Regions from separate parts of the Paenibacillus sp. 3LSP genome, predicted to be linked through region 1. Evidence: riboswitches for the same ligand, from Rfam matches in the RefSeq annotation. Region 1 holds a riboswitch; each other region holds the start of a gene.
What was found. Region 1 has a riboswitch for cyclic di-AMP ahead of RW092_RS00225 (APC family permease). Riboswitches for the same ligand answer to the same signal wherever they lie in the genome.
Positions count from the first base shown of each region.

Region 2: it holds a riboswitch for cyclic di-AMP, as region 1 does, so the genes downstream of both, RW092_RS23410 (C40 family peptidase) here and RW092_RS00225 (APC family permease) in region 1, are expected to answer to the same signal.
Region 3: it holds a riboswitch for cyclic di-AMP, as region 1 does, so the genes downstream of both, RW092_RS11365 (resuscitation-promoting factor) here and RW092_RS00225 (APC family permease) in region 1, are expected to answer to the same signal.

Region 1 is NZ_JAWDJI010000003.1:17,395-27,618, reverse strand. It holds gene RW092_RS00245 (protein-glutamine gamma-glutamyltransferase) at 1-134, opposite strand, end outside; gene RW092_RS00240 (BglG family transcription antiterminator) at 292-1,605, shown strand; gene RW092_RS00235 (PTS sugar transporter subunit IIA) at 1,562-2,242, shown strand; gene RW092_RS00230 (fructose-specific PTS transporter subunit EIIC) at 2,360-4,324, shown strand; gene RW092_RS00225 (APC family permease) at 4,373-6,190, opposite strand; cyclic di-AMP (ydaO/yuaA leader) riboswitch at 6,350-6,527, opposite strand; gene RW092_RS00220 (threonine aldolase family protein) at 6,768-7,883, opposite strand; gene RW092_RS00215 (methyl-accepting chemotaxis protein) at 8,120-9,400, opposite strand; gene RW092_RS00210 (mechanosensitive ion channel family protein) at 9,731-10,224, opposite strand, start outside.
Region 2 is NZ_JAWDJI010000268.1:16,500-26,723, reverse strand. It holds gene RW092_RS23435 (ArsR/SmtB family transcription factor) at 1-89, shown strand, start outside; gene RW092_RS23430 (heavy metal translocating P-type ATPase) at 86-2,431, shown strand; gene RW092_RS23425 (YwhD family protein) at 2,509-3,021, opposite strand; gene RW092_RS23420 (M1 family metallopeptidase) at 3,209-5,209, shown strand; gene RW092_RS23415 (hypothetical protein) at 5,244-6,074, shown strand; cyclic di-AMP (ydaO/yuaA leader) riboswitch at 6,294-6,430, shown strand; gene RW092_RS23410 (C40 family peptidase) at 6,435-6,926, shown strand; cyclic di-AMP (ydaO/yuaA leader) riboswitch at 7,197-7,459, shown strand; gene RW092_RS23405 (C40 family peptidase) at 7,464-7,955, shown strand; gene RW092_RS23400 (GNAT family N-acetyltransferase) at 8,235-8,732, shown strand; gene RW092_RS23395 (c-type cytochrome) at 8,897-9,256, shown strand; gene RW092_RS23390 (4a-hydroxytetrahydrobiopterin dehydratase) at 9,344-9,643, opposite strand; gene RW092_RS23385 (hypothetical protein) at 9,813-10,106, opposite strand.
Region 3 is NZ_JAWDJI010000141.1:12,775-22,998, forward strand. It holds gene ispE (4-(cytidine 5'-diphospho)-2-C-methyl-D-erythritol kinase) at 1-4, opposite strand, end outside; gene RW092_RS11340 (small, acid-soluble spore protein, alpha/beta type) at 193-372, opposite strand; gene veg (biofilm formation stimulator Veg) at 570-845, opposite strand; gene yabG (sporulation peptidase YabG) at 1,053-1,955, opposite strand; gene rsmA (16S rRNA (adenine(1518)-N(6)/adenine(1519)-N(6))-dimethyltransferase RsmA) at 1,994-2,890, opposite strand; gene rnmV (ribonuclease M5) at 2,896-3,441, opposite strand; gene RW092_RS11365 (resuscitation-promoting factor) at 3,590-4,726, opposite strand; cyclic di-AMP (ydaO/yuaA leader) riboswitch at 5,172-5,386, opposite strand; gene RW092_RS11370 (TatD family hydrolase) at 5,589-6,362, opposite strand; gene RW092_RS11375 (HD domain-containing protein) at 6,379-7,668, opposite strand; gene RW092_RS11380 (AbrB/MazE/SpoVT family DNA-binding domain-containing protein) at 7,975-8,229, shown strand; gene rsmI (16S rRNA (cytidine(1402)-2'-O)-methyltransferase) at 8,381-9,265, opposite strand; gene RW092_RS11390 (tRNA1(Val) (adenine(37)-N6)-methyltransferase) at 9,262-10,017, opposite strand; gene RW092_RS11395 (initiation-control protein YabA) at 10,087-10,224, opposite strand, start outside.

The DNA.
Region 1 (10,224 bases):
AACAGCAATTCATCTAAAGAACCGTAACGATAGGGTATCGGGCTTCGTTCTTGCGCCTGCACAATTTTCCTTTGAAGCGGAGGCAGCGTCATTTGGGCAAGTTGCCTCTTATCTTGTGGCGGCAGTAGGATCAAACCTGTTCCCCTCCTTGTCAATATTCAGGTGAATCTAGGTTAGTGTACGTGCGGATGAGGGGATTGGTGCCCGGCCGTATCGAATCTACCTGTTCCAGAAATGCCTGTTCCAGAAATGCTAATCCCATCATTTAGATAAAGGGGGTGACGCGTAGCGATGAACGACCGTCAGAAGGACATTTTACATATGCTGCTTACCGATGCCCGGCCTCACTTGGTGATCCGGGATATCGCCGTGCACTTTGGGTGCTCGGAGAAAACGATACGTAACGATCTGGACGAAATCGATCAGTATTTAGCTCAATCGTCTACTAGCCGTGTGGTCCGCAAACCTGGATACGGGGTGACCTTGGATATTTCTGAGTCGGACAAGGCTCAACTCACCGCAGAACTGCTCCGATCAAGGTCCAGCAAGCCAAAGGAACAGGAAACGGAAGAGGAGCGGCTTATCGCCGTGGCCTACCAACTTTTGATGGAGACGAAGCCGGTCACAATTCAAGAGCTGGCCGACAAGCACTACACCAGTAAGACCGTAATCAAAAAAGATTTGGACGCCCTGCGGGATTGGCTCGAGAAATGGGACCTGACCGTCGTTTCCAAGCAAAAGGTCGGCGTCCTGCTCGAAGGGAGAGAACGGGATAAACGCGCGGCGTTGTCCAAGCTGTCCCAACTCACCGGCGAAGCAGGCCAAGCCTTCATCAAGGATCGGTTTGCTCCCCATGAGCTTGATATCGTGACCTGCGAGCTTAAGCAGCTCGAGCTGGATGCTCAGCTTGCTTTTACGGATGAAGCGTTCGACAACTTGCTCATTCATACGCTCCTCATGATTCGGCGGACGAAGCTGAACCAGCCGATTTCCTTCTCTGAACAAGAGAAGATTTTTGTCCGCGAGAAGCCGGAGTTCCGCTGGACCGGAGCCTTCATTCGAAAGCTGGAGCGCTTTTTCGCGGTTCATTTCCCTGAGGATGAAGTTGCTTATTTGACCGCACATATTCTAGGCGGGAAGATTCGCTCCCGGGCACGGATCGAAACGGCGGAGCCTGAAGTCGGCCCATCTGCGGAAACGGCGGAAGCTCGCGGTTTAGCGGAGTCGCTCGTAAGGAAGATGTCCGCCTTAACCTGGGTCGATTTTGGCCAAGATGAGGCTTTGATGGAAGGCTTACGCATTCATTTATATTCCACGTTGAACCGGTTAAGTTATGGGCTTACCGTATCGAATCCGATGCTGCAGGATATCAAGCGAATGTATCCTTACATGTTCGATATGGTGATTTATGCGACGAGAGAGTTAAGCAAAGGGTACCCCTTCACCATTCCTGAAGAGGAGGTGGCTTATTTGACGCAGCATTTTCAAGCTTCAGTAGAGAGACTGCGCCAACCTGCGGAGACAAGGAAGCGAATCGTGACCGTCTGCCATATGGGGGGGCATGTCCCAAATCCTGCGCAGCAAGCTGGAGCGCAAATTCCCTGAGCTGCATGTATTGGATTCCGTTCGGAAAGCTGATCTTACGGGATATTTAGCTCAACATTCGGTTGACTTTATCATCTCAACGATTCCTTTGGAGAATGTGAACGTCCCCTATATCACGGTATCTCCGTTGCTAGAGGCCGGCGAAACGCAGAAGATCACCGATTTCATCGGCAAGCTGGATCAAGGGTCCGGTCATACCGAACACGCTGGTTCGATTCTGGGCATGTACACGCAAGCCTCACTCATCTTCCCGCGCCTCACCATCGGCCATCGGTTTGAGCTGATCGAGCTGTTAGGGAACGAGCTCGCCAAGCAGGGATTCGTCGAACCGGATTACGCGCATCAGGCGTTGCTGCGGGAACGGCTCTCGTCTACGACCATCGGCGGCGGCATAGCAATCCCCCACGGCGAGCCAAAGCTGATTCGCTCTTCGCGAATCGCGATTGCTACCCTGGAAGAGCCGTTGGAATGGCAAGAAGAGAAGGTGTCCGTCGTATTTATGCTGGCGCTGGCTCCGCAAGAGCAAGAGATGACGAAAAAGTTGTTCCAGCGCCTCTCCCTGCTTAGCGAACAGCCGTCAACCATTGAGCGGCTTGTGCAAGCACGAACTCCAGAGGAGCTGCTCAGTTACCTGTAGGAAATAAATCCGTTTTTCCGGAACTTCCGGTAATATAAAGTTCTTTTCCGCCGTTCCTTTTGCGATAAGATGGGTCATGTAAACGATTTCGATCTTGAACTACAGGAGGATAAATCCATGAAACTACTGGCGATTACCTCATGTCCCAACGGGATTGCCCATACGTACATGGCGGCGGAAAATCTGCAAAAGGCTGCCGATAAGCTAGGTATTGCCATGAAGGTCGAGACCCAAGGCTCGATTGGTGTGGAAAACGAGTTCACAGAAGAAGATATCCGCCAAGCGGATGGCATTATCATCGCAGCTGACAAAACGGTAGACAAGAGCCGGTTCGTTGGCAAGAAGCTGCTTGTGGCGGGCGTGCAGGAAGGCATCCGAAACCCTGAGACACTCATCCAGCAGATGATTCGGGGAGAAGTGCCGGTATACCAAGGCCAAAGAAACGGCGAAGGCATGGAGGTCAAGACTGGCGCCAAGCAGCAAAACGCCTTTTATCGCCACCTGATGAGCGGTGTTGGGTACATGATTCCGTTCATCGTCGTGGGCGGTCTCTTGATCGCAATCGCACTGTCGATTGGCGGCGTACCTACGCCGGGCGGTCTGCAAATTCCCGAAGACTCGTTCTGGAAAACGATTGAGAAGCTGGGGGCAGCGTCCTTTACATTTATGGTACCGGTACTTGCCGGTTTCATCGCGTTTAGTATCGCTGACCGGCCGGGTCTGGCTCCCGGGATCATCGGCGGTTACATCGCCGCTAACGGCAGCTTCTACGGAAGTGAAGCCGGCGCTGGCTTCATCGGCGGGATTATCGCCGGCTTCCTCGCGGGTTATGCTGCACTATGGATTAAGAAGTGGAAAGTGCCAAAAGCGATTAATCCGATTATGCCGATTATCATTATCCCGGTGCTCTCTTCGCTGATCGTGGGTCTCGCCTTCATTTACCTGCTTGGCGGCCCGATCGCCCAAGTGTTTGAATGGCTGACCAACTGGCTTGCCAGCATGCAAGGAGCCAGCTCGATTCTGCTGGCCTTGATTCTGGGCGCCATGATCTCCTTCGACATGGGTGGTCCGGTTAACAAGGTAGCGTTCATGTTCGGCTCCGCGATGATCGCGGAGGGGAACTATCAAATCATGGGACCCATCGCCGTGGCGATCTGCGTTCCGCCAATCGGTCTGGGTCTGGCAACATTCTTGTTCAAGCGCAAGTTCCATAATGCGGAACGAGAATCCGGCAAAGCCGCCTTTACGATGGGCTTGTTCGGGATCACGGAAGGTGCGATTCCCTTCGCATCGCAAGACCCGCTGCGTGTCATTCCAAGCATCATGGTCGGGTCGATGGTCGGCTCCGTTGTCGCTATGCTGGGCGGGGTCGGCGACCGCGTTGCTCATGGCGGTCCCATCGTTGCCGTACTTGGTGCCGTTGACAATGTTCTGATGTTCTTTGTCGCCGTGATCGCAGGTTCCATCGTTACAGCTTTGATGATCAAGTTGCTGAAGAAAGAACAAATCGAGCCTCAGCTCGCCGGGGCCAGCGCTGTCGACGAAGCAGCTCCAACCATAGAAACAACGCGTACTAATAACGTTCGTCCGATCAGCGTGCCGGCTGCTGAACCGCACCACGAAGTTCGTAAACTCACAGATATCATCAGTCTGGACCTGATCGAACCTTCCCTGTCCGCTTCTACGCGAGACGAAGTGATTGACGAAATGATTGCCAAGCTGAAGGCGGAAGGGGTGCTGACCTCTGTAGATGAGTTCAAACAGGCGATTCTCAAACGCGAGCAAGAAAGCTCTACCGGGATCGGCATGAACGTCGCCGTACCGCATGGCAAATCAGCGGCGGTGCTGAAGCCGCGAGTTGTATTTGGGATTAAACCCGAAGGCGTCGATTGGAACAGCGCGGACGGAACACCTGCCAAGCTGATCTTCATGATCGCCGTCCCTGCCGAGAACAAAGGAAACGAGCATTTGAAGATACTGCAAATGTTGTCCCGCAAACTGATGGATGACGCATTCCGCGAACAACTGCTGCAGGTGACCACCAAACAGGAAGCATATCAGTTGCTGGATCAAATTCAATAATCTAACCCAAAACCCCCGAAGCCGTCGTGACGACTCGGGGGTTTTGGGTTATTTTTGCAGATGGTAAGGTACGGTCGTGATGACGATGTCTTTCTTGTTAAATAGATAAGCTCTAAGCAGTAGGCTCGACTGATTATGCAGGATGTTCTGCCACCAGTGCCGAGGAATAAATTGCGGAATCAGGACGGTAATGTGATCGGTCTCCGACGTTTTCCATTCCACGGTATCAATAAATTTCATCAGCGGTCGGATAATGCTGCGGAAGCTGGAGCGTAGCGTGATGAGCCGAACCCCCGGATTCCATTCCTCCCACTTCTTCTCCATGCGTTCGATGTCCGCATCATCAAACCCAACATACACCGCGACAACGTTATCCGTCAGTGATTTCGCATAGCTTAACGAGTTCATCACGACGCGCGTAACCCCTGCCACCGGAACAACGATCGTGCTGCCCTTTATGCAAGGTTTATCTTTATCGATGTTGATCCGAAGCTGTTCGGCGATATTGAGATAATGACGATGAATTTGATAGAAAATAAACATTACCAGCGGCAAGAAGACAAATATGAACCAGACATGCGAAAACTTCGTGATGATAAAGATAAGCGTAATGCCCAGCGTCGTTAGCATGCCAATCGTGTTAATCGTGAACCGGACCACCCAACCTTGGGGCTTGTGCTTGATCCAGCGAACCATCATCCCCAGCTGGGACAAGGTGAACGGAATAAATACCCCAACCGCATAGAGCGGAATCAAGCTCTCCGTGTTACCGTGGAATCCTAGCACCAGCAGCGCTGAAGCTGCACCAAGGAAGATGATTCCGTTGGAGAAGCCAAGCCGGTCACCGCGCACCATAAACGCATGCGGCATGTATTTGTCCTTGGCGAGCATAAACGCCAGCAGCGGGAAGGCCGAATAAGCCGTATTGGCGGCCAAAAACAAGATTAACGCCGTAATACCTTGGATCAAGTAGTACAAGCTCCCTCTCCCAAAGGTCGATTCAGCGATTTGAGAAATCACGGTGGCCTTCGGATCTGGAGCAATGCCGTACCAATAGGCCAGCGTACTAATCCCAATAAACATGGTACAGAGAATAACCCCCATCATCACCAGCGTGGCTGCGGCATTCCGTTCTGCCGGTGGCTTGAAGTTCGGAATAGCGTTGGACACCGCCTCAACCCCGGTTAAGGCCGAGCATCCCGAACTGAACGCCTTAAGCAGCAGGAACAAGCTGACATTGGATACGGCCGTCCCAAACTCCGGCACACTGGCATGAATCCCGCCAGTCCAATACTTGTAAAGTCCCGACACAATCAGGACAAAGATGGAGGCCACGAACAAGTATACCGGAACCGCCAACATCGAGGCCGATTCTGTAACTCCACGCAGGTTCATCATCGTCAACAGCGTAATCATCAACAGGGCGATCAATACCCGTTGATCATGCAGCATCGGGAAAGCCGATGTGATGGCATCCGTACCGGCTGACGAGCTTACAGCCACCGTTAAAATATAGTCGACAAGCAGCGATCCGCCGGCCAGTAGTCCGGTTGAACGCCCTAGGTTATCCATCGCCACGATATAAGCGCCGCCTCCAGTCGGATAGGAGAAAATCGTTTGGCGATACGACAGAATCAGAATCAACAAAAGCCCAAGTACCGCAAATGAGATCGGAATCGAATACCAGAGAGCGGAAAATCCCGCCGCCATCAGGACGATCAGAATCTGCTCGGTCCCGTATACCACGGAGGACAATGCGTCCGACGACAACACGGCCAGCGCTTTAAGTTTGCTAAGCTTTTCTCCTTCAATTTCAGTGCTTTTCATCGGTCTGCCAATCAATATACGTTTCAGTTTGCTTCCCATGATGAGATCCTCTTTTCATTCGCAAAATAAACCTTCGATCCTGATCCATTCTTACTCCTATAGGGCTCTCATGCATGCAGCGAACAACGCAAAAAGGCCGCAGGAAAGCTGGACCTTCCCGCAGCCGCTTTGAAAAAAATCTCAAGCGTCACCGCGACAATTCCCTCTTTCGGACGCTTACGGAGTTAGCTGACGGATTCGGGCACGAAAGCAGCCCTACGCCGGTTTGGCTTACTGGCCAAATCAAGCGATTCACCCCGGAAACCGCCTCATTGGGCGAGTTTCATTGGTTCCCCCGTTTCTTTCTGCATGAGAAAGAACTCAGCGATCAGGTTTTGTCATATCAATTTTTGTTACGGATGAATCATACTCCCCGCCTGAAGAAGTGTAAAGAAGAGGGAAAGGCAAATTCGCCGAGAAAAGAGATCGGCCTTGTTCGAGGAAGCGCATACATCACTCTCTTGCATTCATTATTGCGAGCAGGCTTGAATTATCGAAGCATATATGCAAAAAAACACCGTAAGGAACGACATCAAATCGCATCCTACGGTGCTCTGCATCTCAAACAAATCCAAGTTTAAAGCGAAAGTCCCTTCAACTTCTTATCCATCAGCTCGAACGCTAGCTGCAGCCGATCTTTCGGCACCTCACTGTAGCGGTCTCCGATGCTGATTTCAAAGGCACTTCCCCCATCCGCTTTCTCTTTCAAGAACGAGGTGAAACCAACCCCGGTTTCCCGATAGACTTCAATCAGCACGGACTCCAATCGCTCCTTGGGAACGTCCGAATGCACATGGAACATGTTCGACACCGGGATCTCCGGAACGGTCTTCATCCGATGACATTGATTAAACAGACTGGAGAGCTCTTGTGCTTGCTGATAATACTTTCTCATCTTTCCGACACGTTTCTCATAATAGTAATCCGCACTGAGAAAATAAGGATACAAGCTGATAAGATCCCCGCCGTGGCGCCTTTTCCATACCTTCGACTCCTTCGTCAGCTCCGGATCCCCGGCCAATATGGCTCCGGCAATCCCGCCGATCCCTTTGTAGAACGAGATATAGACGCTGTCGAACAGGGCGCAAACCTCAGCGGCGGTTTTTTCGTAGTAAGGCAACACTTCAAACAGTCGGGCTCCGTCCAGATGCAGCTTGATGCCTCGCTCCCGGCAGTAGGCGGATATAGCCTCAAGCTCTTCGAACGGCGGCAGTTGACCGCCGATTTCACGCTGCGGCAGCTCCAACAGCAGGCATGAGACATCCTCTGGCAGCTGACGAACGTCCTCCATCTCAATCAGCCGATCTGGATCCGCCAAGAGAATCGGCTCCAGCCCGTGCAGCTCCTTCAACCCGTCCTCCTCATGAATCTCCAAATGGCATAAAGGATGATAGGCCACACGTTTGGACCCTTTGCGGTCACACCATATCCGCAGGGCAATTTGCTGCGCCATTGTACCGCTCGGAAAAAATACAGCAGACTCCTTGCCTAGCACTGCAGCCATTTTCGCTTCGAAAGCTTCCAGCGCTTGCCCTGTACCGTACATGTCGCTGTCTACCCCGCCGCTGATCTCGGCAAAAGCCTGCTTCAGCACCTCTACATTCCGTTTTCCGTGGCCCACCACTTGATAAACCGTCCGGTCAAAGGCCGCCTTCAGTGTCCGCCTATCCAGTACCCCATCATTTCCATACATGCTCCTCGCCGCTCCTCTCCCATGCTGTCTGTCTAGTTTGTATGATCATGCTTATTATACGCCATTTGAAGCAGGAATCGATGATCCAGTTTGATCGGGAGGGGCGAGGTAGTCAATTATAGGCCCCCTTCTGCACATTATCCCTTTCATTCAGTGTGAAGAAATCGAAAAGATGAATGATGAAATAGTAAAAAGAACGCCTGCAAAAGCAAGCGCCCTTTCTAATTGCTATGGGATTAAAGCTTGAACACTTTCGTCAAATCGTTCATATTCTCGGACAGTTCGACCAATTTACAGGAGGTCTGCTCGATATCCCCAAAGATCTGCTCCTGCGTACCAAGCTGATCTTGAATATCGCCAGAGACTTGCAAGCCGGACTCGATCGTAGTGTTCACATCCTCCAGCGTTGCAGTCATTTCCTCCAGCGCAGCTGCTTGCGTGGTCACCCCATCGGAAATATCGTTCAACATGGCGAAGGTGTTCTCCATATTGTCCATGATTTGCTCGATATTGATCTTCACGTTCTCCGATTGCGTTACACCCTGCTGAACCTTCTCTTCCGTCTGAGCAACCGCAGACACGACGCTGCCAGTACGAACTGTCATATCTTCGACCAAGCTGCTGATTTCCTGAAGGGAGTGATTCGTATCTTCGGCTAATTTCCGGATTTGTCCAGCTACCACCGCGAACCCTCTTCCCTCTTCCCCAGCTCGGGCGGCTTCAATCGCTGCATTCAAGGCTAACAGGTGGGTCTGTTCGGAAATTTGTTTAATAATGCTGACGACCTCGGTTATTTTTTGACTTTGTTCCTCAAGCCCCAGCACCTCGCTGTTAACGTGCTTCGTATTTGCAGCAAGCTCATTAATCGCCTCAACGATGGATTCCACCGAACGCTTCCCGCCTTCCGCGGAATCCATCACCGATTGGGCTCGTTCCGCAATGCGATTCGTCAGTTCTGCCGTCGTCTGCGAATGGTTCGTAATCTCGGAGATCGCAACCGCTGTTTGCTTCATGCTCTCTGCATTTTGGGTAAACACGTTTAACAAATGCTTGATGCCTTCGTTGATTTCGTGGACCTGCCCATTCGCCTGCTCAATAATACGGTTTAACTCTTCCGTAGAATCCGTCACCCGTTCGGAGGAGGATTGGATGGAAGCGATCAAATGCTTTAAGTTATCTCTGGCCTTCTGAAGCGAGCGGATCATTTGCCCGGCTTCGCCTTGTTGAAACGTATGTATTTTAACGGACAGATCGTTTTCAGCCATGGAATTGGCCAGCTTCGCTCCTTCTTTAAGCGGACGGACAAGAAATGCTTCGGAGATAAATGCAGCGATCAACTGGAAAATAAGAAAAATGATAAATGCCTTTAATACCAAAGAGGGGGTGATCAGATTAAAGAAATCATTACTCTGACTATAAGACAACGTTACAATAAGAGCGGTGTTGGAGACGAACATGGCCAAGAAGACAAGCACCATGATTCGGGTCCGGATAGAAATATTTCGAATTCGATTCATCTTAGTATCACCTGGTTTATTTGTAGTATGGTAAAAATCAAAATCCTCTGGCACATTTTTTTATCCGCTCCAGGTATCTCCTCCCATTCTCGAGATAGGCATTGAGTTCCAAATCTTGCATGTGATTTTCGTTATATAGTCCAATATATAGTCCAAATTGACCATAGTCAAATTCATGTTAAATGATAGTAAACCGCTTACAAGTCTAGTAAAATAAATAGGTTAGGAAATCAGCCGAGCATCTTTTAGCACACAGGAGGGGATCCGAATGGTTGATGTGAAAGGCAAATGGGCGCTCATTACCGGAGCCAGCCGCGGGATGGTTTGCATTCAGACCTCATATTGTCTCGAGCGGGTGGTGTCCACCTCACCGGACGTTGCCGGTGCTGATTCGAGAAATACGCGTTGTGCCGGATAAGCCAGCTTAATCCCCTCTTCCTCCAGCACCTGCATAAAGGCCAGATTCATTTCCTGACGCGCTGACAAGTACTCTCCCCAAACGGTTGATCGCGTGAAGTAATAGATGAAAATGCCTAAGCTGCTCTCGTTGAAATCCGTAAACTTCACGAAAATGGTGCCTGGGTCGATTTGCTCGTTGTCGCGAAGCAGTTGTTCGATTCGACGGATGGCTGCCATCATCCGTTCCCGATCAGAGTCCAGCGCCACAGGAAGTGTAAAAGTCACTCTGCGCTTGCCCATTTTGCTCCAGTTCGTGATCGGCTGATCTGCCAGTTGCGCATTGGGGACGGTAATCACCGCATCAGCGAAGGTGCGGATCTTCGTGCTGCGGAAGGTAATGTCCTCCACCATGCCTTCAGCGGTAG
Region 2 (10,224 bases), on a different contig from region 1:
AGAACGTCTACTATGCGTTAAGCGACCATCATATTCAGACGCTGGTAGCCATGACGCTGGAGCATCAGAAGGAGCAGATGAACGAATGAACTCAACAGTGGCAAAAAATCAAACGTCCGGCGAGAGCCATCGCATCGAGTATCGTGTGCTGGGATTGTCCTGTGCGAACTGTGCCCGGGAGATTCAGGAGGAAATTCAGCGCCTGGATTACGGGGAGGATGCCTCTCTTCTATATAATAGCGGGCGCCTGCTCCTCCATCCTGCAGTGGATTTGAAGCAGGTGGAGCGGATTTTGAAAAGAGACGGAGCCACCCTAATCTTACCGGGTCCCAGCTCCGCTGACGGTACGGCTGCTAAGGCTGCTTCGAAAGCCGTCTCCCAGAAGTCGGCAGAACTCGGAAACTCCAGTGAACCGCATGAACATGAAAGTCGCCTGGGAATCTGGCTGCTGGTCATTTCCGCCGTGCTCTACGGGGGGACGTTTCTGCTCGACGTACCCAATGCCGTACAGATTGCAAGTTATCTGACAGCCATTGTCCTCAGTGGGTACACTACGTTCCTGCGCGGTTTGCGGAACTTGCTCCGATTGAAATTCAACATGGATACGTTGATGACCGTAGCCTTAACCGGTGCGGTGATGATCGGGGAATGGAAAGAGGCGACGTTGGTCGCGATATTGTTTGGTCTGAACGAGCTATTGGAGGGTTATGGCATGAACCGCGCCCGCCGCTCGCTATCGGCGCTATTGGATGCTGCTCCAAAGGAAGCGATTGTCATTCAAGACGGACGGGAAATGATCGTCCCGATCGCGCGGTTGAAGGCAAACGATATTGTGCTCGTCCGAGCCGGGGAGAAGATCCCTTCAGACGGCACGGTCCTGGAAGGGACGAGCGCCGTCAACGAAGCAGCCATTACCGGCGAATCGATTCCGGTCACGAAACAGCCCGGCATGCCGGTATTCGGCGGCAGCATCAATACGGAAGGCCTGCTTCAAGTCCGGATCGATAAACCGTACGAGGACTCGTCGCTGGCCAAAATCATGCATCTTGTCCAGGAGGCGCAGGATAAGAAAACGCCAACCGAACTGTTCATCGATCAGTTCGCTAAATGGTACACGCCGGCCATCATGATTCTGGCGGCGCTGGTGATGCTGGCTCCGCCGCTGCTGTTCGGGCAGCCGTGGATGAAATGGATCTACGAAGGTCTAGCCATTCTGATCGTTGGCTGCCCGTGCGCCCTTGTGCTGAGCTCGCCAATCGCGCTGGTCAGCGGAATGACCCGCTGCGCGCGGCTCGGCGTGCTCGTCAAGGGCGGCGTGCATCTGGAGCAGCTCGGGAAGCTGGACGCGATCGCGTTCGATAAGACCGGCACCCTGACGAAGGGGCAGCCGGAGGTGCAGCGCGAGATCGCGTATGTGCCGCAGCGGTTTTACACGGTAGCCGCCGCACTGGAGCGCGGCTCCCTGCACCCGCTGGCCGCTGCGGTGGTGCGTTACGTTGCCGCCCGCACCAGCGGCAACAGTGACGAGCACAGCGACGTAGCGTGCTGCTGCGAACCCCCAAGCAGCGGGCATAGCAGCGACGCTCACGTCGCTTGCTCCGATGGCGCCCAGCGCGGTGACAGCTGGGCGCATCCCGCCGGGCTTACGACCTTGCCCGGCGTGGGCGTGAGCGCCGAGGTCGACGGCGTTCGCTGCTATGTCGGCAGCGAAGCGCTGCTCGCGCAGCTCTCCCTCGGCGGCGAGGAGCGGGCGCGCGTCACTGCTGACCTCGCGCGACTGAAAGCGGAGGGCCTCACCGTGGTGCTCGCCGCGGAATCCGCGCGCGTGTTGGGCCTGTTCGGCCTCGCCGATGAACTCCGTCCGGAAGCCCCGGACGTCGTCCGCGCCTTGCACCGCGCCGGAGTCGCCCGCACCGTCATGCTGACGGGCGACCACGCCGCGGCGGCCCAAGCGATCGCTGACCGCAGCGGTGTCAGCGAATGGCATGCCGGCCTGCTGCCGGAGCAGAAGGTCGCGCAGATTCAGGCGCTGGCCGGCCGCGGGAGCGTGGCGATGGTCGGCGACGGGATCAACGACGCTCCGGCCTTGGCTGCCGCCGACCTCGGGATCGCCATGGGCCAAGGCACGGACAGCGCCGTAGAGACCGCCGACATCGTGCTGATGCAGGATCATCTCGGCCATCTCCCCCGCGCCATCCGTATCGCCCGGCGGGCTGGCCGGATCGTCGCCTGGAATATCAGCCTCTCGCTTGCGCTGAAGCTGATCGCCCTGCTGCTGACGATCCCCGGCTGGCTTACGCTGTGGGTAGCCGTCATGTCCGATATGGGCGCGACCATTCTCGTCACGCTGCTCGGACTGACCATTTTACTCGGTAAGGACCCGCAAACGGCGGCGGGTTCGCCGAAAATTCAAGTCAGCCCCCAGCGCTAACTTCCCTTCCAAGCAAAACGCCCCTTCCGGGAGTTCAACCGGATAGGGGCGTTTCTTTTATGCCTCATTTATTCAGTTCACGCGTCCAGGGCCGCCTTCAGCTCTTCCGGCGAGCGGTCCCACCATTCCGCATTAGTCTCGATCAGCAGCTGCTTCAGCCCGGCCTTCTGCTCTTTGCTCAATCCGTCCAAAATCACTCTGCGTTTTAACGCATAATCCATTTTGTTAACATGGTCGGCAAGAATTTTCCAGCCGCGGCGTGCTTCCGTGTCAATCAACATTTCGCAAGCCGTCATTCCGCCGTAAAATTGGCCTTCCGGCCCGCGGTCTACCGCAACCCATACGATCCAAACCTGCCGTCCATTGGGAACGTCCTCCCGATTGGTTGAGAATTTGATGCCTTTCTCCACCTTGCTTTTCGCATGCATGGCACCGACATCAATGTACACCTCATCCCCGTCGATGATGACCGGAGACATGCTGTTCAAATCGATGGAACCTGCACCAAAGCCTTTATGTTTGCTCTTCTCATCGTTGCTGATAATGTTGAGGGCAAAAATCTTTTTACCCGATTTCGGTGTCTGATCCATAATTCCCTCCATATTTCGCATACCTGCCGCCTCGTTCTCATAAGCAAGGCAGCTTCTATCGTTATCCTTACATCTCAATCCTAGTTCAAAAAATGGCTTTTTAACTACCTCTCAATTTTAACTAATAATCTTCCAAATGCAAACATATACATGCTGTAGATGCTTGTCAACGGGAGGTATCCATTGTATGACCCGACGTACTATTGTCTACGGCATTTCTATCCTTGCCTTGTGCCTCACCCTCGGAGCCGCCTGGGTGACCCTGCGGGAAGGTGGGGAATCGCTGGCTTCGTTCGTCCCGGCCAAGGCGGAGCCTAAAGCGGTCCAAAAAACCGGACAAACCCCAACGCCGCCGCAAACTGAAACCATTCAGCAACCGACCGCCGAAGTGCTCAGCAATCGGGTCGCCGAATATCACATCGACGTCACGCTGAACGAGCAAGAGGGGACGTTAACCGGCTCAGAGACGCTGACTTGGACCCATCCCGGCAAGAAGACGATCAACGAGGTGTACTTGCACTTATATCCGAACGCGTTTGCTTCCGAGGATACGACGTTTATGAAAGAATCGGGCGGAAAACTGCGGAACGACGTCATGCCTAAGGACGGCTGGGGATCCATGGAGATCACCGAACTGAAAACGACCGACGGCATCTCCTTACTGCATCGGATCCAGTACGTTCAGCCTGACGATGGCAATACGAAAGATCAAACCTTAGCCAAGGTTCGGCTGCCCGTGCCGGTCCAGGGCGGTGAAAGCCTGACGCTGCGGATGAAATTCACCGTCAAGCTGCCGAAGATTTTTGCCCGTATGGGCATTGCCGACGATTTCGTCATGGCAGGGCAATGGTTTCCTAAGATGAGTGTGTACGAGCCGGTGGGGACTCGGGGGCGGACGTCCGAAGGCTGGAACCTCCATCAGTATCACGGGAACTCGGAATTTTACTCCGACTTCGGGATTTACAGTGTAAGGATCAATGTGCCCGAGACGTACACCGTGGCAGCCACTGGTTTTCAGACCAAAAAGGCAGTCTTGAAGAACGGACGGAAAACCTTGCAATTCTACGCCGACGATGTCCACGATTTCGCTTGGGCGGCTTCGCCGAACTTCATCTACATGGAAGAGCCCTTCTCCTCAGCAGAAGTTCCCGGCGTGCGCATTAAGCTGTATCTCGATCCCGCACATAAGGATCTGAAGGAACGCTACTTCTATGCCGCCAAGGTCGCTCTGGCAAACTACAGTAAGTGGTATGGCCGGTACCCGTATTCCACGCTGTCCGTGGTCGTTCCACCGGCGAACGCAAACGGGGCCGGCGGCATGGAATATCCGACTCTAGTTACCGCGTTTGGGGCCGTCAGCGATTCCCCTGGATACGATGATCTGGAGCGCACGGTCATCCACGAAATCGCCCATCAGTTCTTCTACGGGATGATCGCCAACAATGAACTCGAGGAAGCTTGGTTGGATGAAGCCTTTGCCTCCTATGCAGAGGATAAGCTCATGGAGCAGGAGTTCGGCATCACCCCGAATTTGCCGATCCAATCGGCCATGATTACTTCACCGGCTTCCTTGACCCAGAACGCCTGGAAATACGGTCCCGGGGATGGCTATGCCAAGAATGCGTACTACCGCGGCAAATTAATCCTGCTGGATATCGAGCGGCAGGTCGGCAGCAAGACGATGAGGCGGATTCTGAGCACATACAGCCAGAAATATCGGTTTAAGCACCCAACGACCGCTGATTTCCAACGGGTAGTTGAGCAAGTGACCGGCCGCAGTTGGAAAGCGTATTTTCAACAATACGTCTATGATGGGAAAATGGCGGATTTTGCAGTAGACAACATTCAAATCACTCCAATCAACCAGGAAAGCGGTCAGATATACGAGTCGAAAGTGGTCTTTACCCGCAAAGGGGCAACCCATCCGAAGGTTCCGCTGCTGTTCACCTTCACCGATGGGCACACCGTACGCAAGCAATGGAACGGGGAAGATTCTCGCCTCGAGATCAAGCTGCAATATAAAGCACCGCTGGCATGGGTTCAGATCGACCCGGACTACACCTTAACGGTGGAGAACCTTCACATCAACAACTATCTGAAAGCAGAAGTCCCTGAAACCACATTGTCGCGCTCCAATATGAGCGTCACCAAGCTGCTTGAAGCGATCCTTGGAGGACTTCTGTGGTAACCCTAGGTCCATACTTCTATAAGGAGGGAAAGAAATGAGTTTCGTTCGTTTAGGGTGGACTGCCCTGAAAAGCCAATTTCCCTCGGTCATCATCTTGTTCCTGTACCAGCTGCTGTGGGGATTGTTCTTGTACCGGTTGGTCGATACTGCCGTAACGGCGCTGCTGCAAAGATATCCTGACCCGCCGCCCACGGCGCTATCGAAACTCCTGTTCTTGCTTGAGGGACAGATGAATTTATGGAGCAATCCCGAGGTTCGGTTGTATTGCTGGCTGCTGGCAGGGATGATCGTCCTGCGCATGATCTTGACTCCGTTGATCCAGGCGGGAATCTTCTACGGCTTCACACCGGCGGAAAATCGCAACCCCGGCTTCCCCCTGTTCCGAGGAATGAAGGAATTTGGTAAACCGGTAATTTTGTTCTACGCGATGGAGCTCGTGCTTACCTTGTTGCCCGCCTTCTGGATTGTGCCGAGACTACTGTCGCTTTGGCCGGGGTTGACCGGGATGGAACTTCCGATGGCAACCTGGCTCACTGGGCTTGGGCTGATCCTGGGCTGGTTCATTTACGGTTGGTTTATCCGGCAATGCCTATTGTTTGTCCAGTTCGGCTACTTGTTTAAAGCCGGAGTTTGGAATTCCCTGCTAGCTTGCTTCCGAACCCTGTTGCAGGGCATCTCTATCTCGCTAATTCTCGGGGCTTTTGGCCTGATCCTCTTCCTTCTGTTCGGCACCGCATCTTGGATTTGGACGGGGATGCTGGCCCTCATCCTGCAGCAGGCTTATCCTCTCTTTCGCTGCACATTTAAGGTCTGGAAGATCGCCTCTCAATTTCATCTTTGGCAGTCCAAGGCACAAAAAAGTTAAAATTTTTTAACTCCTCAAAACCCTGTAACATCAAGGCCTTCGCCGTTCGGCGAAGGCCTTTCCTCCTATTTCCCCTCTTAATCTTGTGAATTAGGCATTGCCAAAAGATACCTACCTTTGTTACAATAACAGCAACGCAATTTCAGTAACAGTTTTGTAATTATTTTCGTCATCTTTGGCAGGAGATTCGTGCCGGATGTCAAATTAGAAATGACAGGTGTGAAAAACAAGCCGAATTCCCTTCACCAGGGAAACGGGGGAACCACTTTGGGTGAATTGATCTCGTTTGTGAGGGATCATAGGGAACCTTCAACCGAATCCTTAAGCTAACCTCGTAGGCATTGGAAGGAGCATAACTTCTTGAAGAAGCGTTTGACGGTAGCAGCAGTAAGTTTTGCCATGCTTTTCACCATTGGAACTGGCAGCGTTTTCGCCGATTCCAAACTGGACAATGTCATCGACGGCGCGCTTGGAAGCAGCTACGTTGCAGGCGGAACCACAACCTCCGGATTCGACTGTTCTGGATTTACGATGTACGTCTTCTCGAAGATCGGCATCAAGCTGCCTCATCAATCCGCATCCCAATACAAAATGGGTACGGCGGTTGACAAGAGCGAACTGATCGAAGGCGATTTGGTCTTCTTTAATACTTCCGGCAAAGGCGTTTCTCATGTCGGCATCTACGTCGGTGACGGCAAATTTGCTCATGCCTCCTCCTCCAAAGGTGTAGTCATCAGCAAATTAAGCGAGAAGTATTACGTCGAGCGTTACGTTGGCGCAAAACGCATCATGAGCAACGACAAGTATGAAGATGTAACCGGTGAAATTGCTGATCACGATGATGTTCAATAAGAACTCGCTACGAAGCCCGTGGGGATGTTGATAACAACGTCTCTGCGGGTTTTTTCCTTGGATCCCCTTTCTTTCTCCTACTCTTTTCTTTAGCCCTAGTCTCTTAGGAACCATTACCCACGAATCCCTTCGCGAACACAGGCCAATAGAAGCGTTTTTTTCGACAAACTTGTCATCTCTGGACGGCTTTGGTAAAATGAAGAACGTAAATGGTAACAACTTTGTAATTATTGTTGTAACTATTTCTATGCAAGATCTTGGGTGCCATCTACAATGAAACTGCCGAATTCCCACGCACCCGGGAAGCGGGGGACCCACCAAAGGGTGAATTGATTTCGCTATAAAAGGTAACAGTCTCATCCTTCATGATCCGAAGATGACTTTTTAACTTACCATTTCAATCAAGGTTAGAATCTCCATCCTGAGTTACTTCGTGATCCGAAGATGACTTTTTAACTTACCGCTATAGCAGATCATAGGGAACCTTCAACCGAATCCATAAGCTAACCTCGTAGGCCTTGGAAGGAGTAAGACATCTTGAGAAAGACTTTGACAGCAGCGGTAACGAGTTTAGCCCTCCTATTCACCTTGGGGGCAGGTAGCGCCTTTGCCGACTCCGCAAAAGCCGAGACAACGACGCTATCTAGTATCGTCGATTCCGTGTACGGGACGCCTTATAAATTTGGCGGCACCACGACAGCGGGATTTGATTGCTCTGGATTTACCCGGTACGTCTTCAGCAAGATGGGTATCAAGTTAGCACGTGTGTCTGCCGCTCAGTATAAGCAAGGCACACCGGTACCGAAGAGCGAGCTTCAAGCTGGGGATCTCGTCTTCTTCAAGACGACGGGGACGGGCAAAGTATCCCATGTTGGTGTTTACGTCGGCGACGGTGAATTCGCCCATGCATCCTCATCCAAGGGCATCCAGATCGACAAGCTAAGTAACAGTTATTACCAGAACCGCTACGTTGGCGCGAAGCGTGTTCTCAGTAAGTACGGTTATTCCGTCTACGCTGCGGAATCGTAATCCATTGATCTATCGGTTTCATCCTGTTCATCATCACTAATTCGCCGCTGGGCCGGGTTCTCGTTGGAACCGCCTTGCGGTCTTTTTTTATCTGTACTCTTATCTATATAACGAAACAACTGGGAAAAAGGTTGCCGCAAAGCCAAAAATCCAGGAGAAATCCCACAATTTTAATTTCCCGAAGGGTAGGCAAAAACCTTTACAAGCTGCGTAATTCCGGCTATTGTGAGGATAATGGAACAATTACGACGGACTTTCCTTTAATTAAGGAGGGGCAATATGGACCAAACGATGTCTCCGTTTCGTATCGTGCCGATGGAAGAAGCCCATGGCGCGGAAATTTGCACCTGGCGTTACGATTCTCCTTATGACATATACAGTTGGCTGCCATGGGAGCAAATGAAAGCGCTCGACGTGGAGTTTGGGAACCCGGCGATCCGCGCCGAACAGTATGTCTCCGTATTGGATGAGAAGGAGGAGCTTGCCGGCTTCGCTCAGTACTTCCCGATGGAAGGAGTCACCCGGCTTGGCATCGGTATGAAGCCCGAGCTATGCGGCCACGGGCTGGGCAAGCTGTTTGTGAGGACCATCGTGGAGGAAGCCCGGCGTCGTAAGCCGGATAACCAGATTGACCTGGAAGTGCTGACCTGGAACACCCGGGCGATCCGGGCTTACCAGAAGGCGGGGTTTGTCATTACCGATCTGTATGAGAAGATGACACCTGGCGGGGTGTCCAAACCGTTCTATTGTATGGTTCATAAAGGGCTGCCTGAATAAGGGCACGCTCTTTTTTATGTCTTGTTTTGATTAAGACTATGACTTATGGCACACAATTTAATGGAAACGGATAATTTTTGTTCCTAATTTGGACACAAAGACTATGATCAACCCGTGTGTTCCGTTATAATGGATAGGTAGCATACATAGGAGGGGCGATTGAAATGCAAAAGTGGATCATGAGCGGTTTGTTCGTCATCGCAGGCGCTTTAGCCCTTGTATTGATGTTCACCTTGCCAAGCCGGGAAGAGGCTGCGCAAGAAGCCAAGCCGCAAATGCCTGAAATCACCATGAACGCAGAACAAGCCGAAGCCATCGTCAAAGCAAATTGCATCTCCTGCCACGGTGATACATTGCAAGGCGGCGCGGGCCCAAATCTGCAGAAGATTGGATCGGAATTGACGGCAGACCAACTGTTCTCCATTATCACCAAAGGGAAGGGCGGCATGATGCCTTCTTTTAAGGATCGCTTAAAGGAAGAGGAAATTGCGAACGTCGCCTTATGGCTTGCGGAGAAAAAATAAACACGCGAAAAAAGCACAACCGCCGGGAATGTAAATTCCCGGCGGTTGTTTTGATACCTCTATAAATCCGATCATGAGCTGACTTGGCTAATCCCCTGACCGCATCTTTTCGTAGGCCTCGTTATATTGCTGCGCCTCCTTGATGTCAACGGCTGTAATGCCGCCTTCCTCCCAAGAGGTCAAACGGAGCGTTACCGTTTTATAGTCGATTGTGATAAAGGGATGGTGGTTAAATGCTTCCGAGATCGCAGCTACCTCATCTACAAATGCGATCCCCTTCATAAAGTTGGAAAACGTATATTTACGAAAAATCCATCGTCCTTCCTCTAGTTCCCATCCTTCCAGTTTTTCCAAATGCGCTTCTACTTCTTGCGGTGTAAACGGCATTATTCTTCCTCCCGTTCTCTTCAAGAACTCCTGTATATGTAAGTTTCCTCGTCACGCACCAGGATCTGAAGTTTGATTTGTCCTAGCCTCGTCTCCAACTATTGTATTCTCGAACCCCTGCCTTCATGCTTATCGCCATTGGACGGTACAGCGGCAGCAACAGATGCGGTTATATCAAGGATACGGAGGTTAATTCGGAATCCCCGATCAGGATATTGATGCGATGTCCTTCGGGATCATAGATCACGATCGCACTGCCTACCTCAATCATCGGCTCCGAGCCCAACCCAAAGAATAAATCCTCCGCCAGAGCTTCAAGCACCTCGCCTCGATCCGTATCCGATAACCCTTCCCATTCCGAGGGCTCCATTTCGAAGAAAAGATAGCTATCTTGAATCCGGCCAACCGCGTTCGTCAAATCAGCCAAAATAAATTCATAATCCCTGCCGTGTTTTACGCCCACTGCGATATCCTCCCTTTCGGTCTTCTCCATTCTGACCGTAATCTTATTATACCGGAAAAAACCACTTAAAAAAAAAGGGAAATCTGTCGATAAAATAGTTAATCGTTTCAGACTGGTG
Region 3 (10,224 bases), on a different contig from region 1:
TCATGCCGCTTCCCCACCTCAGCAATTCCGTGGAATATCCGCATCCATCCGGTCTTATTAGCACATTCTTTTATTCTAAAAAAACGTTGCCTCCACGTCTATGTATGAAAGACATTTTTTTCTCCCTCTATCTTACTTCATCCAACGAAAAAAACGAAGCTCCCTGAAAGGGACGCTTCGCTGTGGCAGAGGTTATTGCTGTTTCGCGGCTGCCTTCTCGGCAAGCTCAATCGCCCGCTTCACCATATTGCCCGCATCTTTGGCCTTGATGCCGCCCCAGCCCTCCTGCTGGACGGTATCGTAAAATCCCAGATCCTTCGCTAATTCGACCTTCAAGTTCTCCGACATCACGCTGCGTCTTCTTCGCGACATGGTCAGTCTCCTCCTTTTGGCCATGGAAATAGGAACGATGGTTAGTATACGCGAGCACCGATGCGAGCATACACCGAGATTTTGTCCATCTAAAGTGAACACCGGCAACCTTGGTGGATGAACCCATTACCCGTAAAAAAAAGAAAAAAACGGTCTCACCCGAAGGCGAGAACCGTTTGCGGTTTGATTCATGATGTTCACGGTTTAATATACGAAATCCGCATCCCATCGTTGTCGTCATAAACCATGACTTCAACAGATTCGGTCAGTATATCGGCATAACTGTAAGACACACGCTTAAAGGTTTGCTGCTCTTGATCCAGCTTCACAATGAAGACCGAAGGATAGGTCTCCTCTAACACTCCAGTGCGTTCGACGGTCTTCCGGCGACCACCGTTAGCCCGGAGCATAATTTTCTGTCCTACATGGGCGTCGAGACTATGCTTTATTTCCGACAGCGCATTTTTAGCCATTGCCTGTGACCACCTTCTTTCTTTGTCCATTATACAGGAAAGTCACAAACTTGTCAAATCGAAATAAATAATTATATCAGCAGCAAAAAAGATGTGTCAACGATTATTTTTCGACATTTTCTTTTGCCTGGTGGCTCAAGAGCTAAATACTAAAAAAATAACCGGAAGGTCCTGGGGCACTAGCCTCAGTTCCTTCCGGCAACCCTTTCACATGGACGGCACCACTTTCAGCGTCGACAAGTCCTTCAGTTTGGGCAACCCGATTCGGTAACTGCCACGAGTCTCGATCCCGCCAACCCCCTGGGCGCCGCTGATCGTATGATTCAGCACGTCAGTAATCTGGATCGTATCCCGAATCGAGGTGAGCGACGCTTTCGCAGCGATATACACCGGATCCAGCGCATGGATCAGCACCCGGCCGGGTGAACTCGCAAAATTAGCCCCCGCCTGCAGCAACGCCTCAAAATGCGACTGGCAAGCGCCGGCCACAATCGTTAACGTATCGAAATTCCGTTCGTATTGCCGAGCCATTTGAATGGCCTCCACGAAATACTTGGAATTTTTATAGCTGGTCAAATTATAAAGGTCGCTGGTGGGACGCGATTTCAACACGCCGTCATGACCGGTAATCACAACGATATCCGGCTTGACCACAGGCAGCAGACGGTACAGCGCACTCGCCATTTGCGATTCCGTGACATAGTATCCCTGAACCGGAACACGCAGCTTCTGATACAGGCTTAGGCTCTTTTGTAAATAGCGTTCATCCCCATCTAAATGCAGGACCTTCCCTGGGACCTCAAAATAGGCCGTCTCTCCTTGCCCATACAGATCCCGTCCAATCACCATTCGATTGCGTTCTGCCAATTCCTTGCGGTCTTGCGTTAACCGCTTCAGCGATTCCGTCGCCTTAATGCGGGCCCGCTGCGTCGTCTCTCCTGGGGAAGCCGGGTCTACCCTGACCAAATCGGTTAAGGGCGCATCCGCCAGCAGCCGGAATTCCGTTCCTTTAATAATCGCTTCACTCCGCACAATCTGTTCGATTCGGAACGTAACATCTCCACCGTATGATTTGCGGACGACCAAGTCTCCCAAATTCGCCAAATCCATCACCTCTATCCCATCGTATGGGCGATAAGAGGGAATGGTTACACGCGGAGTTCCTTCACGCCGGCATTCAGCAGCGTATCGCTCAGCTTGGCGAACTCCTCCAGGCTTAAGGTCTCCGCTCGCCGGGAAGGCTGAATCTCGGCTTCCTCCAGCAGTTGCTCCAGTCTCTCGCGCCCTTCCTTCGGGAAGAAGCGGCTTTTCAGATTGTTGGAAATCGTCTTGCGTCTCTGGGCAAAAGAGGCCTGTACCACCTCGAAGAAAAAGGCCTCATCCTGAACCGCCACCGCTGGCGTCTCCCGCACGGTTAAGCGAATCACGGCAGACTCTACATTCGGCTGCGGAATAAACACGCTGTGCGGCACCGTACAGATCATCTCCGGGATGCTGTAGTACTGCACGGCGATGCTGAGGCTGCCGTAATCCTTGCCGCCAGGAGCCGCGGCCATACGCTCAGCCACTTCCTTCTGGATCATGACGACGATATTTCTCAGCGGGAGCTTCTCTTCCAGCAGCTTCATCATGATGGGAGTCGTCACGTAGTAAGGCAGATTGGCAACGACGCTGACGCCGCTCACTTCACTGAACTCAGCCGCAAATAAAGCCTGCAGGTCCAGCTTTAACACGTCGCCATGGATCACATGGACGTGCGGGTACGGCTCCAGCACCTCCTGCAGAATCGGGATCAGTCGCTGGTCGATCTCGACCGCGGCCACCTTGCCCGCCTCCTGCGCCAGCTTCTCCGTTAACGCGCCGATTCCGGGTCCGATTTCGAGTGCCCCCTGGCTCTCGTCCAATTCGGCGGCGGCAACGATTTTACCGAGGATGTTCTGGTCGATCAGAAAGTTTTGCCCCAGGCTCTTTTTGAACGAAAAACCGTGCCGCTGGATGATCTCCTTCGTCCGGCGCGGTGTGGATACGTCTTCCCTTATGCTCATGGTTCTTAAACTCCTTTGCTTTCCAACTCGGCTAACGCAGCTGCAAACTCCTCGCGGCTGATCCGGAACACGGTTAACCGCTTGTAGAGCTGCTTTCCGTTACAATATCCGATACCCAGCAGCTCGCCCAGCGCTTTTCGCCGCGCCGCCGCTTGCGGGTGCACGATTAACCCTGCGTTTATCAAGTCTTCCCAGGTGATCGCGGCCTCTACTCCAGGCGCTTCGCTGCGGACCCGAGATAACGCGGCGCGAATCGCCTCCGGCGAGGCGTTCTCCACCCCGATGTCGCCTCGCTTCGTCGCCTCCGCCTCCGGCAGGAAAGCGTGCTTGCAGCCCGGCACCCGTGCGGCCACAATTTTGCGAATCCGCTCCCCGGCATGGTCGGGGTCCGTAAAAATAATCACGCCCCGGCGTTCCTGCGCCAAAGCGATTTTCTTGAGCACGGCTTCGCCGATCGCCGAACCTCCGGTCTCGATTGTATCCGCCTCTACGGCGCGCTTTATGGCCACGGTGTCGTCTCGACCCTCCACCACGATGACCTCTTTGATCATGAATCTGTCTTCCTTCCTGTTCTTGCTTGTCTCCACCAGAATAACAAAAAGAAGAGGATCATTACATCCTCTTCTAATCCACTGTCTTATTCATCATCCTAATACTATCTTATTCCCTTCGCATTGTAAAACGAAAGAGAACGAGAACTTAGTTCAATTCCGGCTTCGTCGGACCGATCACGTAGACGGTGCGGCCCTTCTTGCGGCCGAATTTCTTCGCATCCTTCAAACTATCAAAATACACATCCATCTTATGGCCATCGATGGCCCCGCCGGTATCCTCTGCCTTACGGAAGCCGATTCCTTCGATGTATACCCACCAACCAAGCGGAACGACGTCTTTATCCACCGCAATCGTTCTGCCTTCTGTCACGCGGGTACCCGAAGCCGTGCGGGTGCCAATTCCGTCTTCTTCCGCCGAATACGCGGTTAACGTAACATTTTTCAAGACTTTTTTATATTTGAATGAGACGCCACCTTTGGTCGTCGTTCCGCTGATGTTCACCGTATTTCCCTTACGGCTGATGCTGGCCGACAGAACCTCGGTAGGTTTCTTCGTACCGACTGCGATCACCTTCGGCTGAGCTTCCTTGGAGACCTCTTTGCCGAGCCAACGCTTCGCCACGAATTTTCCGTCTTCGTAAGTTTTCTCAATGTTGTGAATGACCAGACCTTCGGAACCTTCCTGGATCACTTTCGTGGTGCCTTTCAGCAGCTTGTCGTCCGACGTTTTGACCACGCTAAAGGGCACGGCCTCCTTCGTCTGCACCGTTTGCTTGCTGACCCGAACGACCTTCACATTCAGGTTCTCGGTAACTTTACTGTCCAATGTCGGTGTCACCTTGTCGTCTTCACCCAAAGTGATGCCGAGCTCGGACAATACGCCCTCGACTTTGCTTTGCGTCGTGAAGTGGACTTTCGTATTGCCGTCCGCGGTCACACTGACCGGCTTCGCGCGTACTATGACAATGCGGTCACCGTTCTTCAGCGAGCTTTCCAGCGGGAGGGATACTGAATCCTTCGCACTGAGCTTAATCGATTGTTCCTCCAGCAGATGAGCTACACTGGATTGGGTTGTCTCCACTGACTGGACATTCCCGTCCACGATCAGGGATACTTCCTTCTGTGCCTGGCTATACAGCCAGATTAGGATGATGATGATTCCCGCGATGGCCAGAACGCCGACGAGCGCTATCTGACGTAAATTCTCATGCTTCCATCGCATTGCGTAAGACATGCTGGATGAGCGTGATTCATGGGTCTCCTCTTTGCGGAAAATGCCCATTTCTTCCGTCCTCCTTCATAGTCCCGCCGTCTAGGTCGATGCATGATAACGATTGACGCGACTACAGTTACTTTTTACAAAACGCCTAAGGTAGTCAAAAAGTCATCTTTTGATCACGAAGCAGGTCAAGAAGTGAATTCGGCATCGAATCTTGAATTCAGCCGGGCCTTCCGTTGCTCACGTACTCCCATGTACGCTGCGCTACTCAGTCCCTAGCTTCATCCAACCTTCTCGGTGCTGAAAACCTGACTTTTTGAACACTGATCTTAAATTTAATCCTAAGCGTTTTGCATCCTTGACCAGTCTCTCCTGCTTGTCGTCACCTCCTGTTTTCCAACAGTATGACGACCCTATTACTTTTATTCAAAACAAAAGAAGCCGGGAGAAAGAGTTAGAGGAACTCCTTCGTGGCTTCTTGAATGTCTTGGGTGTAATAGCTGCACGAGTGACCTCTCTTATTCGCTTACGAGGTTAGCTGTCGGGTTCGGGCGAAAGAGAGCCGCCCTTTCTCAGTACATTCGCTCATGGCGCAATGACCTTGAATTCACCCCATAGACCCTGGAAAGAAATCAAATACGAACGCGATTAGGCTGCCGCCAACCTGCAATTCGTATTGGTTCCCCCGTTCTCCGTCATAAGGAGATTCAGCGAGACTGGTTCATGGAACCAAGCATCGTATGGTTCAGTCCAAAACGAACCGAATCGATACTGAAAAGATTCTATCCTGTTTCGATGCAGGTTGTAAAGGAGTAATCAACCACGTTTTTTTAAAAAAATGGTTAAAAAAATGTAATGACCTTGTTTTTGAGGGTTAAAAAGCATTAATCTTTCCGAAATCCTCTTTATTTCATCCGTTTTGCTCTCAAATACTCGGAATTCCAAATCGTTCCAATGCATTTCGGGTGGTAATTTCCGCGATTTCCTCAAAAGTAACCCCTTTGAGCTCGGCTGCCATTTCCGCAACCAAACGAACATGAGCTGACTCGTTTCGTTTACCACGATATGGATGCGGCGTTAAATAAGGGGAATCCGTTTCGATCAGCAAACGGTCCATCGGCGTCTTGGCCAACACTTCCTTGGGTTGTTTTGCATTTTTAAACGTAATCGGCCCGCCAAACGACAAATGAAATCCCAAATCTAGACACATTTTGGCAATTTCCCAACTGCCGGAGAAGGAGTGCATCACGCCTCCAACCTCGTTGGCCTTCTCTTCCCGAAGGATGCGAACCACGTCTTCGTGAGCGTCCCGATTATGAATGGAAATCGGCATACCTAAGCTGCGAGCCAGTCCAATTTGCTGGCGAAAAACCTTATGTTGAACGTCCTTAGGGGACGTATCCCAATAATAATCCAGCCCAATTTCTCCGATGGCGACGACCTTTTCATGCTTGCACAATTCTGCAATCCAGTCCAAATCGCCCTCTTGCATCGTAATCGCGTCTTGCGGATGCCATCCGACCGCGGCATAAATGAAGTCATAGGTCTCTGCCAGCTTCATGGTCGAAGGGATTGTCTCACGGTTAAATCCGATGTTGATCATCCGCGTAACCCCTTGTTCCACAGCGCGCGCGATCACTTCCTCGCGGTCCTCGTCAAATTGGGGAGCATCCAAATGCGTATGCGTATCAAATAACATAAACCTTGTCATCCTCCTATTTCCGTTGCTCGAAAATGCGGGCTACCGGGCGAGGCAGCCGCTCCATTACAGCACACAATTTATTATCCGGATAGTACAAATGCGTCTTCCCCCGGTGTAATCCGCTGATCGACCGCACGATATCCGAGACTTCCGAAATTTCCCGCAGCCGCTCCTGCCGGTCCAACAACAAAATTTGCTTCTGCCGAACCCCGCCGTCCGGACGGAACACATCATACGGCAGATCCGTCGGAAAATCAATTTCCATGTCGTATTCAGGTTCAAGCCCGACTTGTCTGAAGGCGTTCCGAATCTCGTCCAGCATTTCCAGCTCCGGTGAATCTAATTCTACATATTTATACAGCTTACGATTCAAAAACCGAGAACATAAATCGCTTAACCGCTCGTCGTCTTCTCTCGTCCACTGCATGAAGGTCGTTTGCATCAGCGCTTCGTCCAGCTGCAAATAATCGGTTACGCTGATATCCCCTTGAAATAAGTTCGGTAACGGATGCGGCAAGAAGCAAAAAGAATGCCCGCTCCGGTATAATTCCTTAGCCCGACGCAAAATTTGCCGAAGAATGATCTCCGAGCTCCGCGTCACCGGGTGGAAATAGACCTGCCAATACATCTGATACCGCGACATCAAATAGTCTTCCACCGCATGCATCCCTGATTCTTTGACCACAACCCGCCCTTGAAATGGTCGAAGCATCCGCAAAATCCGGTCCATGTCAATCGTCCCGTAGTTTACACCGGTAAAATAAGCATCCCGCAGCAAATAATCCATCCGATCCGCATCCAGCGGGCTAGACACCAAATTCACCACAATCGGATTGTCATAATCCTTCCGGATCACCGCAGCCACCTTGTCTGGAAAATCCGGTGAAATCTCGCGCAGGACGTTCCCCACCTCAGTTTCTCCCAATAGGATTTTGCAGGTCCAATCCTCGTGATGCATTTGAAAAGCTTCTTCTATAGAATGGGAAAACGGACCATGCCCGAGGTCATGCAGCAGCGCCGCACACAAGGCGACCATTTTCTCGCTGCGAGGCCAATCCGTGTAGCCGCTTCGCTCAAATTGCGAAATAATCCGCCGCGTAATCTCGTAAACGCCAAGCGAATGGGAAAAACGGCTGTGCTCGGCACCATGAAAGGTCAAATAGGAAGTCCCGAGCTGTCGAATCCGGCGAAGCCGCTGAAATTCCGGCGTATTAATGAGCGACCAGATCACTTCGTCCTGTACATGAATATAATTATGTACGGGGTCTTTGAACACTTTCTCTTCGCTAAGCCGACGATGCATGAACCAACACTCCCTTTTTCATAAAATTTGGTGGGTCACCGCGTAGATACGACAAGAAATGTCGAATTATGTCGCAAAATGACTGGATGACGATTTCCAAAATGTCGAAATATAGATTATTGTGAACTTACTAGATTCCGTAAAGGTTCTCGGTGTCAAGTATCCGAATTTATTAGAAATAATGTTGAACTATACCATAAATAGGTTGACTAATCTGGCAATGGTTGGTATTATAAAAAACAGAAAAGATAGAATGATGTCGAATAATGACAATTCCAAAATTATAGCGAGAGGGGCAATCATCCTATGATGAAATCCACTGGTATTGTAAGAAAAGTAGACGAATTAGGCCGTGTTGTTATTCCAATTGAATTGCGCCGCACTCTGGGGATCGGAGAAAAAGATGCGCTCGAAATTTATGTAGATGGTGAACGGATTATGCTCAAGAAATATGAGCCGGCTTGCATCTTCTGCGGTAATGCAGAGAACGTAACTTACTTCAAAGGCAAAATTGTTTGCCATGAATGCATTACGGAGCTTCCTACCCCTGTGACAAATTAAGAAATATAGTATATAATAGATTTACTGAAACTGTTAATTCTAACCTTTTTCATATCTCCTTGGCGCCTTCCTAGGCTTGAACCCGGCCTAGCGAAGGCCCCTTTTTTGGCTGGATTGGATAATATTTCATGATTTCGGAGAGAAGTGGGGGCTACAATAATTGATTGTAGATATCCCGCTTAGCAACCCCCCGGTCGGCCGCGGTTTTTTTCATGGCTTCCTTCCGCGACAACCCTTCTTCCGTTTCGTAATGTCGGACATGCTCCTCCACCGTTAGCGCTTGCCACCAAGCATCCCGCTTCTCCTTCACCTGGTCGGGATGGGCTCCTTCCACCACGAGGCAATATTCGCCCAGCGGCGGATGCTCCTGCAGCCAAGCCAAGCAATCATGAATCGTCCCCCGAGCCATTTCCTCATAACGCTTCGTTAACTCTCTCGCTAGTACAATACGCCGGTCTCCCCAAACCTCGAGCAGAGACTCCAACGTTTTGATCAATCGATGCGGTGATTCGTACAGCAACATCGTTCCCTCTTGATCCTCAAGCGCCTTCAACAACCGTTCCCGATCTTTATGATCTCTTGGCAAAAATCCTAGGAACGTAAATCGATCCGTGGGCAAACCGGAAACGATGAGCGCCGATAACGCCGCGTTGGCTCCCGGCACGGGAACGACTGCAATCCCTGCCTCCAGCGCCAGCTTCACAAGATCACTCCCGGGGTCGGAAATCGCCGGCAGACCGGCATCGCTGACTAACGCTAAATTTTTTCCTTCTATTATAAAACGAATTAATTCTGGGCCACTGGCGGCCTTATTATGTTCGTGATAGCTTAGCAATTTGCCCGGAGAAATGTCGAAATGCGTTAACAGCTTACGTGTCTGCCGCGTATCCTCCGCCGCGATAATGTCCACCTCTTGCAAGGTACGCACGGCCCGGTAGGTCATATCCTCCAAATTCCCGATGGGCGTCCCCACCAGGAACAACTTGCCGCTGCCCTCCGCTGTATTTTCAAAGCTCTTCTGTACTTGAACGTTCATGCTCTACCCTCTTTTGGCCCGTAATAGATATTCATGATTTCTTCGCAGTATTCCCCGTTTTCATTATATACGATCAATGGCGGCAGTACCCGCACATCCGGCTTGCCGTCCCGCAGCGCCTCGATCAGCACCATGTTCGCTTCCGCTCCCGCTCTTGGATGCACAAACCGGATCACCTTCGGCTCTAGTCGATATTGGCGCAGCAACGTCATAATTTCCCCTAATCGCTGCGGTCTGTGAACCATCGACACCTTGCCTCCGGGCCGAACCAGCCGCATCGACGCAGCCGCCACTTCCTCCAAACTGCAGTGAATCTCATGCCGAGCGATCGCCTGATACGAATTCAGCTTCGCCTCGCCGCTGGTCACCGGCATATACGGCGGGTTTACCGTAATGGCATCGTACGCCCCGTGCCCCGTCACCTTCACCAGCTCGCGTAAATCCCCTTCGTGAATTTCGATCCGGTGTGTCAGCCCGTTCATTTCCACACTGCGGCGAGCCATATCAGCAAGCCGCGGCTGGATCTCAATCCCCTCGATCTTCGCTTCCGTCCGCGTGGAGAGCAGCAACGGGATTACCCCATTGCCGGTGCATAAATCGAGGATTTTACCGTATTTCGGCACTGGTGCGAACCGGGCCAACAACACGGCATCCATCGAGAAGCTAAACACCTCGTCGCTTTGAATGATATGTAAATCATGGGTCAGCAGGTCGTCAATCCGTTCCTGCTCATAAATAGGTACTTGGTTCATTGATTTGGAACTCCATCCTTTTTTTCAGCCTAAATTTAAAAAAAACCGCAGGGACACCCCCACGGTTCATTATTTATTCAAAAACGACAAGCAGAACAGGCAGTCACCTTCGGTGCGCAGATGCCCGTAATAAACATTGCAAATATGAAAGCCCTCATGATAAAGACGTGCTAAGTTATCGTAGCCTTCACCGACGACGTCAATCGC